Regions from separate parts of the Desulfatiglans parachlorophenolica genome, predicted to be linked through region 1. Evidence: riboswitches for the same ligand, from Rfam matches in the RefSeq annotation. Region 1 holds a riboswitch; each other region holds the start of a gene.
What was found. A riboswitch is a leader RNA that binds a small molecule or an ion and turns the genes downstream of it on or off. The one in region 1 is predicted to bind cobalamin.

Region 1 (4,132 bases):
ATGAATAACTGATGGAGATAGCTTTAAAGCAAGTTTCAAAAAACCATTCCCATAGAATCTTTTGATAACGGAAATCACCTTGTTTATGCTGCACACCGATGTGGTTATTCCAAGAGATAACAACAAATACAAACAGACAAAGAACCACCAAGTGGCTTTGAGATTGTTCAGTCCATATGTGACAACCCATTCTTGAATCGTTATGCTGTCAAGCACTGCAAATATCTTCGGATTGTCTCTCATGATGAAAGAGCCTACCAAAATATCCGCAACAATAAGATATATCAGACAGACTGAAAGAGAAGGCCTTCCCAAAAAGGTCCAAATCGCCCTAAAAGAGATCATACAATCCGCCATTAAATACTCTCGGAATATGCATTGCGCCAATCTGAGGCAAGTAGTCCAAGCTTAATATCATTACTGCGCCTCCCACAAGTATCCAGATCTTTTTGTTTTGATCCCATCCTTTAAAAAGGTGAAGATGCAAAAAACCGGCATAGTAGAGCCAGACTGCAATTGAATGAAAATAGTAGTGATTCCACGAAACCGTGTCAGATCTTCCCGCATAGCTCCATAACATGCCAAACATGCCCGATACTGACATGAAGGCAAACCCCCAGATAATCATCTGATACGGAATACCATCTCTTCTCTTCCTCACAAGAGAGCAAACGGCAAGATAGGCCCCGGTTATCAGACAGCCATGGCCAACAAAGGCAAAAAGATGAAACAAATGTGCGTGGATGCTCTTTGACTGCATGGTAAAGGGCGGGTAGTACCCTTCTGAAAAAAAGACAGCGACAAGCGAGAAGAGTGCGATGAGCGGTAGGAGGGATAGGCCGTCTTTTGCTGTTCCTGAAATGATGAGGACAACGGAAACGGCGGCTACGCATATGGGGAGGAAGAACGGTTCCTCGAACATGTTGCAGTACGGCCATACAATGACTCTGCCGGATATCTCAGAGACTGCATTGATCAAAATGCCTGCTGTGAAAAACCAGATGGCAGGCTTCTCCCTTGCCAAAAGGTGAAAGACCGTACCTACCAGGTAAAAGCCGGCCGCGATATAGAAACTCTTTAGCGGAAATGTCAAGGAAATCACGCTCTGCCCTTTCTCCGGTATCCTCAAGAATTGGCCTAATTGCCGCTCTGCCAATCTTTTCCCGACGCAGAATGCCCCCTTCGCGGCCGAACTCCAAATCGAGCAGGAGGCGTAGTTGCCCTCGCCGTCCTCCCATACCGCCAGTCATATGGCTCCGTACCATAGCGGTACAGTAATTAGTCTCCATCCGGGAATGCTTTATCCAGCATGACCCGCTTTCCAATCCGGAAATGAGGATTTTTCTTCACCGCTTCGCCGCTCAGTCCCACCGCTACGCGGCGGGTCCCGGTTTGGCCAATATCAAGGAACTCAAGCGCTTGCGCGGAGACGACCTGTAGGTCGCCGCACAAGCAAACGTACAGAGTGACGCCGAGATTGGCCAAAAAGACCATTTCCGGATAGAGACTAATTACATTGAAGCTGCTTCACGAGACCGAGCAGCGACACGACTCCAAGCTTTGTGAAGAAGCGCACAGGGAAGGCCTCGTTCATATGGGAAGCGACACCGAATTCCACTTCCGCCAAGTCTGGGGATATAAACCCTAAGCATGGGCTGGGGCACGTACCGACCCTCCTACAGTTCTTTCTCAATACGCTGCCATTCAGCGTTGAGATGTTCCATGAAATTTTCGATTGATAGGCCGTCAACTCCGGGAGCACTCTTGTTCGCCCTGACTCGGCGATAGGCCCCCGACATGTCCTCACGTTCAACCACTGCTTCCATTGAATGAAGATTCTTCGCCTGGGAGTATCCCGTCCCCGCGGTGACGTTTGACGCACCAAGCCCTTGCTTTCCGCACAGATATCGGACTTTGAAGATATGTGACTCCTCATCCAGCATGACCACCTCATGTAAGGTTCCTGTTCGTCGGACCAGCGCCTTGCCTGCGCCTTCTTTCAGCTCCTGTCTCCTGGCTGGCACCCTTGCCGTCCGGCTAACACCTCCCCCTGACAGGCGTGTAGAGGACTTTCACCTCCACGATTGTGGGCTCTCCCGGGCGCACACAAAAAAAATCCCCGGACCGTAATGAACCGATCCAGGGATTTCCCAATTTTACCCTTAGAACCGTTGAGCCACCTCTGTCCACGAAGGTTTGCTCTCTCACCGTTCAGGCAGGTCTTCTGACTCTCGGATCTCCCTACTTGCCGCGCCTTCCCATCAGATAATCAGTCACTTGCTGACCACCCAACAGTGGCGATGTGTGGCTTTCGTCCCCGATCACAGCGGCGGGTCCGCCCTCGATTCTCACGAGGTTCCCCTTTGAGCCTGCTCCAGGCACCTGAACGGCAGATTATATTCTTATGATGCTAATGATGCTATTCGTCCATAGGAAACATTTCAAGAAAAATTCTTGCACAAATAATACTCAATATCATTGACTTAAGAAGCCGGGGCTAAGGTTTTTACTTGCATATATAGCAAGTTATACTTCTCTGTCAGCAGTATAAAATGAATCAAATGTCAATTTCAAAGGAAGTGACATATGCATACGGAAAAATTATGTAAAAATGTTGCGCTTGGCACAGAATCTACTTTCCAAAATTTGCATCAAACCGATTAGGTTCCTTAGAAAACATTTCCATTTTCATAAATTTCTTCAACCGCACAGTTTCTCTGAAAAATATTTTTCCCACAATCGTAAGGTATCCTTCACTGCCGTTTTATTTTTCCTCATGCATCTCGTCCACTGTTCATTACAGAGAGAAATCGACGAGTTTTTCAGCTTCTTGGATCTTCCGATCGCTCCGAAAGAAAGGTCACGGCTGGTATATCTATCGTCTATGAAAAACAATATCGTGCATCTCTTTACTCGACGACCCATCAGCAAAATCCTTCAAGCCATATCCATACTGCTCAGCAAGTCTTTATCGATTATCCGACCAAGCCGGAAAAATCCCGGGAAGAGGGAATGCACAAACCAGCACGTCCGATCCGGTCCCCGGACAAAAAAAACCCCGACCGAAATAACTCGATCCGGGGATTTCCCAGTTTCATCCTCAGAACCACAGAGCCACCTCCCTCCGCGAAGGTTTGCGCTTTCTCCGTTCGGGCAGGTCTTCTGACTCTCGGATCTCTCTACTTGCCGCGCCTTCCCACCAGACGATCAATCATTTACTAAACACCCGGCAGTGGCGATATGCGGTTTTCGTCTCCGATTACAGCGGCGGGCCCGTCCTCGACTTTCACGAGGTTCCCTATTAAGCCTGGTTAAAGGCACCTGAACGAATTTTCTTCTTTCAGAGGAAAGCTACTGAGGGCAAGAATAAAAGTCAAGAAAAATTTGGTATCGTTCTGCGACGTTCCCAGTTTACACCCAAAGGCCTTGTTCAGGCCCTTCAGTTAGAGAAGCGAACTCCCTGACTTTCCCGACATATCCACCATCACCCCGAAAGAGGGCGTGTCCATCGTTGCGATGAGGGATCCTGACGACGCTGGAGACCTCTATACCCACGATGGTGCACGTATCTGCGCCAAGAATGCCATCGTCTCCTTCGGATCCTCCCTCTTGATTTTGGGCGGTGTTATGGGGTCATTTGCCGGTCTCCCGCCGCAGGCAGGCCCTCACCTGGTCGGCATCCTCCAGGGCGAGGACAGAGCGGGCCAGGTGTCTGGCCTCACCGCTGTCAACCGTTAGGATCGTTTTCTTCACCTCCGGGATGCGCGGCGCAGTAGCCGAAAGGGAACTGAACCCTAGCCCGATGAGCACGGGGATGGCCAGGGGGTTGCCGACCATGTCCCCGGCCGGGTTTCCCGGCACGCGGCGCAGGATGTTCTCGTAGATGCAGGCCTGCCCACCTCCTCGGCCTGCCCGGCCCTGGCGCGCAGGACCGGGTCTGGAAGTGCGCCGAAGATGACGGCGAGGTCGTTTACGCTCTGCACGACGGCGTCAGCCGCCGGCCGACCGGACTGGATCCGGTCCGTAATGCTTCCGTGGAAAAGCGGGCTCTCCGGCATGGCCAGGAGCGCCTCCCTCGCGGCACCGTCTTCCAACCCTAGGAGCGCCGCCGCAACCTCCCGGCAGACGGCCT
Region 2 (4,132 bases), 1.9 Mb from region 1:
AGGATCGGTTCCATTGGCTGCCTCGGGTCCGCAGAAGGATCACGAAAAAAGGAGCGCCCAGGAAGGCCGTCACGACCCCGACGGGCAGTTCGCTGGGCGAAACCACCCAGCGCGCGAAGGTGTCGCAGACGATCAGGAGGATGGCCCCCCCGAGGGCCGACACAGGGACGAGAAGCCGGTGATCCGGGCCGAACATCATGCGGGCGAGGTGCGGCACGATCAGTCCGATGAATCCGATCAGACCCGAAAGGGAGACGACCAGTCCGATCATCAGGGATACCAGCAGAAAACAGAGGAGCTTGGTCCTTTCGACGTCCACCCCCATGTGGCAGGCCGTCTCGTCCCCGAGGGTCATGAGATTCAGATCGCGGGCGAAGCCGTAAAGGATCGCCGCCGCCAGGATCACGACGGGCGCGATGATCGCCGACTGGCCGAAATGGCTTTGGGACAGGTCGCCGTAAAGCCAGAAGAGCATGGTGTGCAGACGGCTGTCTGTGGAGGTGGAGACGAAGAACATGATGACGGCGGTGAAAAAGGCGTTGATGATGACGCCCGTGAGCAGAATGGTCGAAGACTCCATCCCCATCCTGCGTCTGCCGAGAAGGAGGACGAGGAGGATGGTCACCAGTGCGCCCGCAAACGAAAAGACCGGGATGCCCAACTGAAAGCTGAAGCCGAGCATGATCCCGATGATGGCGCCCAGAGCGGCCCCGCTCGATACCCCGAGGATGAATGGTTCGGCGAGAGGGTTGCGGAGAAGCGCCTGAAAGACGGCGCCTCCGAGGGAAAGGGCGAAGCCCACGAGGCCGGCGAGCAGGACGCGTGGGAGGCGGACCTTGAGAACGATCAGCTCCGTTGTGCCGCCCGTACTTTCCCCCAACAGGGTGCGGCAGAGTGCCGAGAAGGAGATGTCGGCCGTTCCGAGCCAGAGAGAGAAGAGGATCGCCCCGCCGAGAAGACCGCTCATGACGGCTGAAATAAGAAGGACCTTGCCGGGGGTTACCCGTCGATGCAGGATCATGGCCGCTCCCAGAGGATTTCCGGGTGGATGAACCGGGCCGCCTCTTCGAGACCGTCTACGATGCGGGGCGAAGGGCGGTCGACGAGGTCCGAATCGATCAGGTGTACGCGGTGGCTGCGGGCGGCCGGGATGTCTGTCAAACGCAGCCAGCCCTGGCGGGCCTCTTCGAACCGGCCGCCGCGGTCCATGGAGGAGACCAGGATCACGTCGGGTCTCTGGCGGATGACCTCTTCCAGGCTGATCCTGGGGTAGGTGAAGGGCTCCTCGCTGAATGGGTTCCAGCCGCCGGCCAGGGTGATCAGGTCGTTCAGGAAGGTGTCCCGATTGATCGTCATGATGGGGCGCAGGTTGATCTGCACGAAGACCTTCGGCCGAGGCAGACCGCGGACCTTTTCCGCTACGCGTTCGGCGCGGGCCTTCAGGGCCTCGGCCGCCGCCGCGCCGTCCCGGGTGGCGCCGCAGACGCGCCCCAGGAGCGTGATGGTGTCCAAGGCCTCGTAAATGTTCCGCGGGTTGGTGGTGAAGACCCGGATGCCGGCGGTTTCGAGGGTCTCGACGACGCTCCGGCTGTTCCCATCCGCCGTGGCGATGACGAGGTCCGGGGCGAGGCTGATGATCTGCTCGATGTTCAGGTTGACATAGCTCCCGACCTTAGGCTTGCCGCAGGCCTCCGGCGGGTAGGTGCTGTATTGGGTGACACCCGCCACCCGGTCTCCCAGGCCCAGAAAATACAGGATTTCCGTGATGCTGGGGGCGAGGGAAACGATCCGTCGAGGGGGTGAGGGCACCGTAATGTCTTTTCCCGTTGCGTCTCGAAAAACCCCGGCCGATGCGGGGACCGCAGCCGATGCGAAAACAAGGCAAAGACAGGCGCAGAGATGGCGGATCAGCTTCATAGTAAAAAAAACCCCCGAATCACGTTCTGATCCGGGGATAGCCCTGTTCATATCCGAGAGATCCGGAGACAGCCGTCTTTCCGTCACGGCACGCATCTCCCTATCCAGGCAGGTCTTCTGACTTCTCCGCCCTTACGGCGGCCTTCCCATTCCGGTTACAGCGGAACAGTGGCTATCATGGCCGTAAGGTTCCCGCGTTTTTCAGCGGAGCGGAGTAACAGCGGCGGGCCCATCCCCGATTTGCACGGGGTTCCCTATTAAGCCTCGAAAGGCGCCTGAATAACCTTGAAGGGCTTCCCGCTCCGCAGGGATCGGGGCGCCCGCACACGCTTCAAAACCAGACAGGATGAGATGGATCAACACCGGGAAATGGAGCGAACACACGGCTGAACTTCACACCAAACCTGTCCTGCACCAGGACTCCCCACCAAAGCAGCAACGCCGCCTCGGCGCGATTTCCAGAGTGAAGCGAGTTTCACAATTCTTCCAAAAATTCATTATAACGCGAAAATTGAAATTTTGTCAAGCGGCAAAACACTCCTGGTACCTGGAGGGTGGTGCGGCACAATAAGACCGGGGAACAGCAGCGCCCTTATCTATAGATCAGATCCGTGAAACCAAAAGGGCAAGGCCCACCCGGACGGGTGGGCCTTGCGGATCCGCGAAGGTCTTGCTCCTATCGGCTCAGGAGGAATGCTATTGCAGGATAAAACCGAGGAAAGGCTCGCCGGAGGCCCGGTGACGTTCCATCTGGTTTCTAAGCTGATTGAGAAAGACCCGGAGGTCGAGGGGCGCAGCCTCTCCTACGCCACCTATGAACCCCATCACCTCATCCGTATTTTCGATCACGCCGTAGCCTCCCTGCACGACGCTTTGAACGGCTCCACGATTGGCCTTGACGAGCTGTCGGGCCTGGAGCAGCAGCCTCGGATGGGTCAAAAGCACCCGCAGGAAATTGTCCGCCTGGTTGTAAATCATACCCGAGCAAAACTGCCCGAAGGCGGTCTCGGCCATCACCTTGTCGCGATAGTCGCGGAAGAGGGCGAGGTCCCCGGCGACAGGGAACATGGTTCGATAGGCGGCGTACCAGTCGACGCTGGGGCCGTAGGCGCTCCCGTACTGGTAGGTCCAGTATCCGAACTGCACGTCACCGGCCAACTGGCTGTAGCCGATATTGAAATACCCGCCAAGGCCTCCCCAGGAGGACCCCCAGCTGTTCTTGCAGATAAAGGAACTGTTCGAGTCGTTCCACCCGACGACGAGGACGAAGTGGTTGCCTTCATATGTTCCGCTTGTCTTGGTGTAAACGCCGGTGCTGTAACTGTAAAAATCGCTGTAGACTTTATACCACACAACCACGGGGCCGTTGCTATAGATAGCGTTCTTGATCTCGGTGCTGGTCGCGACTTCACCGCTGTTTGCATAATCCCAATTTGTAAGATAATAGGCGTCATCCTGCCAGTTGGCACAGGCATTCGCGCAGGGTCCTTTGGTTCCGGTGTAGGGATAGCAGGATTCCACCGCTGTGCCGGGGTTCTTCAGGTAATCCGACGCGGTGCTGGCATAGCCGCCGGTGCAGTCACCCGCGGTGCTGCAGGAAAGCACGATCTGCTCCGAGAGGTCGAGAGTGGAGCCGGGAAGGCTGTTGGTGATCATGTACTTGGACTCGAGGGCGGCCACCGTCGCAAAGCAGAAACAGGAGCCGCACCCGCCCTGGTTCTTGACCGAACTGACGTAGTTTGAACCACTTATGTTGCGCCAGTCGTACTGGGATGGGAGGACGGTAAACAGGGGCGCCGCGGCCGGCACCTCGGCCTCGGGGCCGGCCGTCTCTTCCATGGCTCCCAGGAGCTTCCGGCGCTCTTCAGGGGTCATGCGTGTGATGGGGTTTTCGGCTGCGACCCAATCAGCCCCCGCGGCTTCGATGGCTGCGTTGATCTCGTCGATGGTCTCGGTGCAGAGCACGACGTTCGGTGAAACCAGGAACAACGCCGCCAGGATCACGAGGCCGGTGAGTGAAAATAGAGACCGTTTGTAATTTTTCATCCTTCTACCTCCTGATTCAGCAAAAAAAAAGTGGCCGCACCAAGGCGGATCAACATGCTCAATCCTGCTCACTCTGGCCGATCTGCGTATCGATTGGATCCTCCCACGATCCCTTGAATGGACGCAGAGCGCCACGATGTCTTTGGGTGAAAGGTCAGAAGTGAAAAAA
Region 3 (4,132 bases), 1.4 Mb from region 1:
CCGTGACGACGGTCGGCTCCAGATACACCCTGCCGACGTCCTTCTCCTCCGATTCACCGGCAAGTTCCTCCTCAGCACCCGATGCGGTAGCGGCCTTTTCATCTGCAGCCCCTGCAGCCGAAGGCACCCCCCAGAGAAGACACAAAACCATCAAGATCTTCAGCCCGTTCCCAAAATGAATTTTCATAACGCTCCTCCCTCCTCCGTTCCTTGATGCGGGCAATCAAAAAGACGCATACGGTCCCGGCCGGCGGACTGCGTCATCCCATCCGATGAGGCCGGACGGGTGCCGTGAACCGCTGCCAACCGGGCTACACCGCCAGACCTCTTCTATCCGTAATTCGGTCAGGCGGGCGGCTCCGCGACGCACAGGGGAACTGAAGGTTCGAGCATGCCTTTCGGCCAGGCCGATCCCGGCGCAAAGACAAAAAAAATCCCCGGTCGACAAAGTCGATCCGGGGATTCCCCATTTTTATCCCTCAAGAATCTTCAGCCCCTACCCATACCACGAAATACGAGGGCCATGTGATCAGGCAGGTCTTCTGACTTCCCCCCCACTCTGGCGGCCTTCCCACCCGACTTATGACGGGCAGTGGCCATTGGTGCCAAAGCAGTTCCCTTCTCAAGCGGAAAAGGGAGGGGTTACAGCGGCGGGTCCGTCCCCGATTCACACGGGGTTCCCTCTTAAGCTCTTCACGAGCACCTGAACAACTATGGAGTTGATAGCAGGCGCCACAAACCCTGTCAAGAAAAATTTCTTCTCACAGCCAGCCCCATTCGGAACACCCCGGGCTGGAATGTGCTGTTCAAAAAGATCTGCTGTCGATCGGACGACATTCATCCACTCACAGACGTCCGAGGTCTGTTCCCTCTTTCCAGCGCAAACCATGAAAATTTCAGCATTCGAAAAGTCCGGCTGTCTCTTTCCCCGATCACAGTCTTGAAACCCTTCAGCCCTGTTCCTGGAGCACCCTTCCCGTCGCATCCAGAACCGTGTACTCCACAGGGGTAGCGCCAAAATCTGCAAATCAAAACAATCGATGATCTGCGATCGTGAGCATCGCTCGGCATGAGTTATGACAACCTTCAAATCACGGAGTTGAAAAAAAAGTTGACCGCTGATGGCTCGATGTGCCACATTGCGATCAACCGAGTCGCCATTTGCGATGGCATCAAAGGGAAGACGGTGCGAAGCCGTCGCGGACCCGCCGCCGTAACCGGGAACGAAAGCCGCAGAATGCCACTGTCCGATTGGATGGGAAGGCGCGGCCGCTAGGATGATCCGGAAGCCGGAAGACCTGCTCGGGTGGTGGTTGCAGCTTCGATTCCCGCGGAAAAGGAACGGCTGCAGTTTGGATGGAACACGGCATCCCGACTCTGAACATGGAGGGTCGGGATTTTTTTGCTTCGCAAACCTTCATCCTTCGGGGGCCGCTCACCCGGATCGCCCAAGGGGATGCACAATGGATCTTGGACATGGTGGAAATATCGGCCTGCTGGCGGCACGGGCGGGTTTGCCCAGGGATAAAATCCTCGACTTTTCGGCTTCCATCAATCCCCAGGGTCCGCCAGAATCCTTGCGCAGCCTGGTCAACCGCAGTCTGAGTGAGGCGGTCCACTATCCCGATCCTCACGCCTCCGGTCTGGCCACTGCACTGGGTGCCCATCACGGTATTTCGTCGGAGAAAATCGCGGTGGGCAACGGCTCGACAGAACTGCTCTTCTCCTTGCCTCGTGTACTGTGCGTGTCCCGGGCGGTGCTTCCCGTTCCGAGTTACCTGGATTACCGGACTGCGGTGCTGCGTGAAGGGTTGTCCGTCGAGGAAGTGGCGCTCAAAGAAGGCGACGGATTCGCCATACCCTGGAACACGCTCGAAAGGAAACTCAAGGGGGGAGAGATGGTCGTCCTGGGCCAGCCCAACAATCCCACCGGGAGGCTTTTCGAGATCAACCGTCTGGTGGATTTGTCCGACCGTTATCCGGACTCCTTTTTTGTGGTGGACGAGGCCTTTGCCGACTTCGTCCCGAACTACCAAAGCCTGATCCATGCCGAGCGTTCCAACGTCGTGGTGGTGCGCTCTATGACCAAGCTTTATGCCATTCCAGGCTTTCGTCTGGGCTACGCTGTGGCGGATGCCGTTCTGGCCGCCCGATTGCGCGAGTTTCTACCGCCCTGGTCCGTGGGTTCTGTGGCTCAGACCGTCGGCACAGGCGTTTTGCGTGATCAGGCCTACGCCGAAAAGAGCCGTTCGGATGCCGTTCGCCGCCGGGAAATATTGGCGAATGAACTGTCCGCCCTGCCTGGGTTGAAGGTCTATCCCGGTGCAGCGAACTATCTGCTGGTCCGAATCAAGCGGACGGACATCGATGCGGTCGCGTTGGAAGAACAGGTGCTGCGCCAGGGGATCGCTATCCGGGTATGCACCGACTTCGTCGGCCTGGGAAGAGACTATTTCAGGGTGGCGGTGCGGACGACATCAGAAAACCGGTGTCTCGTCGCAGCACTGGCCAGGGTACTCCAGCCATCCCGGCCGACCGCCGTCGTCAAATCCCGAAAAACACCTGCCATCATGTTTCTGGGCACCTCTTCCCATGCAGGCAAGAGTGTGCTGACCGCCGCCCTGTGCCGCATCCTTCTCCAGGACGGTTACACAGTAGCCCCGTTCAAGGCCCAAAGCATGTCACTTGATTCCTATGCGACATCCGAAGGCGGGGAAATAGGGCGCGCCCTGCTGGTCCAGGCTCAGGCCTGCCGTCTGCCGCCCGACGCGCGGATGAATCCGGTGCTGCTCAAGCCCCTTTCAGAATCGGGGTCTCAGGTGATCGTGGTCGGAAGACCGATCGGCAACATGTCGGCCTCCGAGTACATCGCCTGCAAGAAGGATTTGTGGAAAACGGTCCGCGAAGCCTACGACTCATTGGCGGCCGAGGCGGACGTGATGGTGCTCGAAGGCGCGGGGAGCCCGGCCGAGGTCAACCTGAAAACACATGACCTCGCCAATCTGGCCCTGGCCGATCATGCCCGGGCCACGTCCCTGCTGGTGGGGGACATCGACCGGGGCGGACTTTTCGCGGCCTTTGCCGGGACCCTCGACCTCTTGTCGGAGCATGAGCGGTCCCTGATCAAAGGATTCGTGATCAACCGCTATCGCGGCAGACAGGCCTTGCTCGATGACGCCATCGCCTTCACCGAGCGCCACACCGGGCTGCCGACCTTCGGAGTGGTGCCATTCCTGGAGGATTTCGCATTCCCTGAAGGAAACCCTGCCGATTACGAGGCGGCATCCCAGGCCGAAGGTGAAAAGGGACGCGTCGCCGCGCCTTATGAGGTGGAGGCCGCCCTGGAGCGCCTGGCCGCTGTGGTGCGGGAAAATCTGCATATCCAAAAAATCTATCGATCGGCGGGATTGCGATGAAATGGATCCTCTACATCTGGCTTGCCCTCGCCCTGGATTACCTCATCGGCGATCCCCGTCGGCTGCCCCATCCGGTGAAACTGATCGGCGGTTTGGCGATCCGCCTCGAGGCCCCTATGCGAGCCCGGTTCGCATCCGCCAGGATCGCCGGTCTGGTGACGGCCTTGGCCGTCATCGGCATCGCCGCCCTGACCACCTGGGCCTGCCTGACTTTAGCTGAAGGGGCGGCGTCATGGCTGGGGCATATCATGGCCGTCCTCATCCTGTACACCGCATTCGCCGCCAGGGACCTCGACCGCCATGGCCGATCGGTGCAGGCAGCCCTGAGGCAGGGCGATCTGCCTCTGGCGCGGCGGCGGGTCTCCCTGATGGTCGGGCGTGACACCGCACGACTCGACGAGGCCGGCGTGACGCGTGCCACAGTGGAAAGCGTGGCTGAAAACACGGTGGACGGTATTATAGCACCTCTTTTTTTCGCCTTTCTGGGTGGACCGGTGGCAGCCGTCGCCTATAAGGCCGTAAGCACTCTGGATTCGACCTTCGGCTATCGGAACGAACGGTATCTTCAGTTCGGCTGGGCATCCGCCCGCCTCGACGATGCGGTCAATTATCTACCGGCCCGCATCAACGTTTTGCTCACGGCCTTGGCCGCCTGGGCATTGAAAGAGGACCCCCGTGCCGCCTGGCGGGTGGCCTGGAGAGACGGCCCCAAACAC

Region 2: it holds a riboswitch for cobalamin, as region 1 does, so the genes downstream of both, ACZ500_RS10395 (cobalamin-binding protein) here and ACZ500_RS01645 (hypothetical protein) in region 1, are expected to answer to the same signal.
Region 3: it holds a riboswitch for cobalamin, as region 1 does, so the genes downstream of both, ACZ500_RS21860 (cobyric acid synthase) here and ACZ500_RS01645 (hypothetical protein) in region 1, are expected to answer to the same signal.

Annotation. Positions count from the first base shown of each region.
Region 1 is NZ_AP042460.1:354,390-358,521, reverse strand. It holds gene ACZ500_RS01660 (ABC transporter substrate-binding protein) at 1-345, opposite strand, end outside; gene ACZ500_RS01655 (hypothetical protein) at 332-1,156, opposite strand; gene ACZ500_RS01650 (hypothetical protein) at 1,279-1,494, opposite strand; gene ACZ500_RS01645 (hypothetical protein) at 1,677-1,943, opposite strand; cobalamin riboswitch at 2,198-2,401, opposite strand; cobalamin riboswitch at 3,136-3,340, opposite strand; gene ACZ500_RS01640 (hypothetical protein) at 3,634-3,837, opposite strand; gene ACZ500_RS01635 (phosphoenolpyruvate-utilizing N-terminal domain-containing protein) at 3,795-4,132, opposite strand, start outside.
Region 2 is NZ_AP042460.1:2,229,511-2,233,642, reverse strand. It holds gene ACZ500_RS10400 (FecCD family ABC transporter permease) at 1-1,021, opposite strand, end outside; gene ACZ500_RS10405 (ABC transporter ATP-binding protein) at 1-14, opposite strand, end outside; gene ACZ500_RS10395 (cobalamin-binding protein) at 1,018-2,004, opposite strand; cobalamin riboswitch at 2,008-2,211, opposite strand; gene ACZ500_RS10390 (C1 family peptidase) at 2,614-3,963, opposite strand.
Region 3 is NZ_AP042460.1:4,705,580-4,709,711, reverse strand. It holds gene ACZ500_RS21865 (TonB-dependent receptor plug domain-containing protein) at 1-187, opposite strand, end outside; cobalamin riboswitch at 516-722, opposite strand; cobalamin riboswitch at 1,135-1,320, shown strand; gene ACZ500_RS21860 (cobyric acid synthase) at 1,464-3,416, shown strand; gene cbiB (adenosylcobinamide-phosphate synthase CbiB) at 3,413-4,132, shown strand, end outside.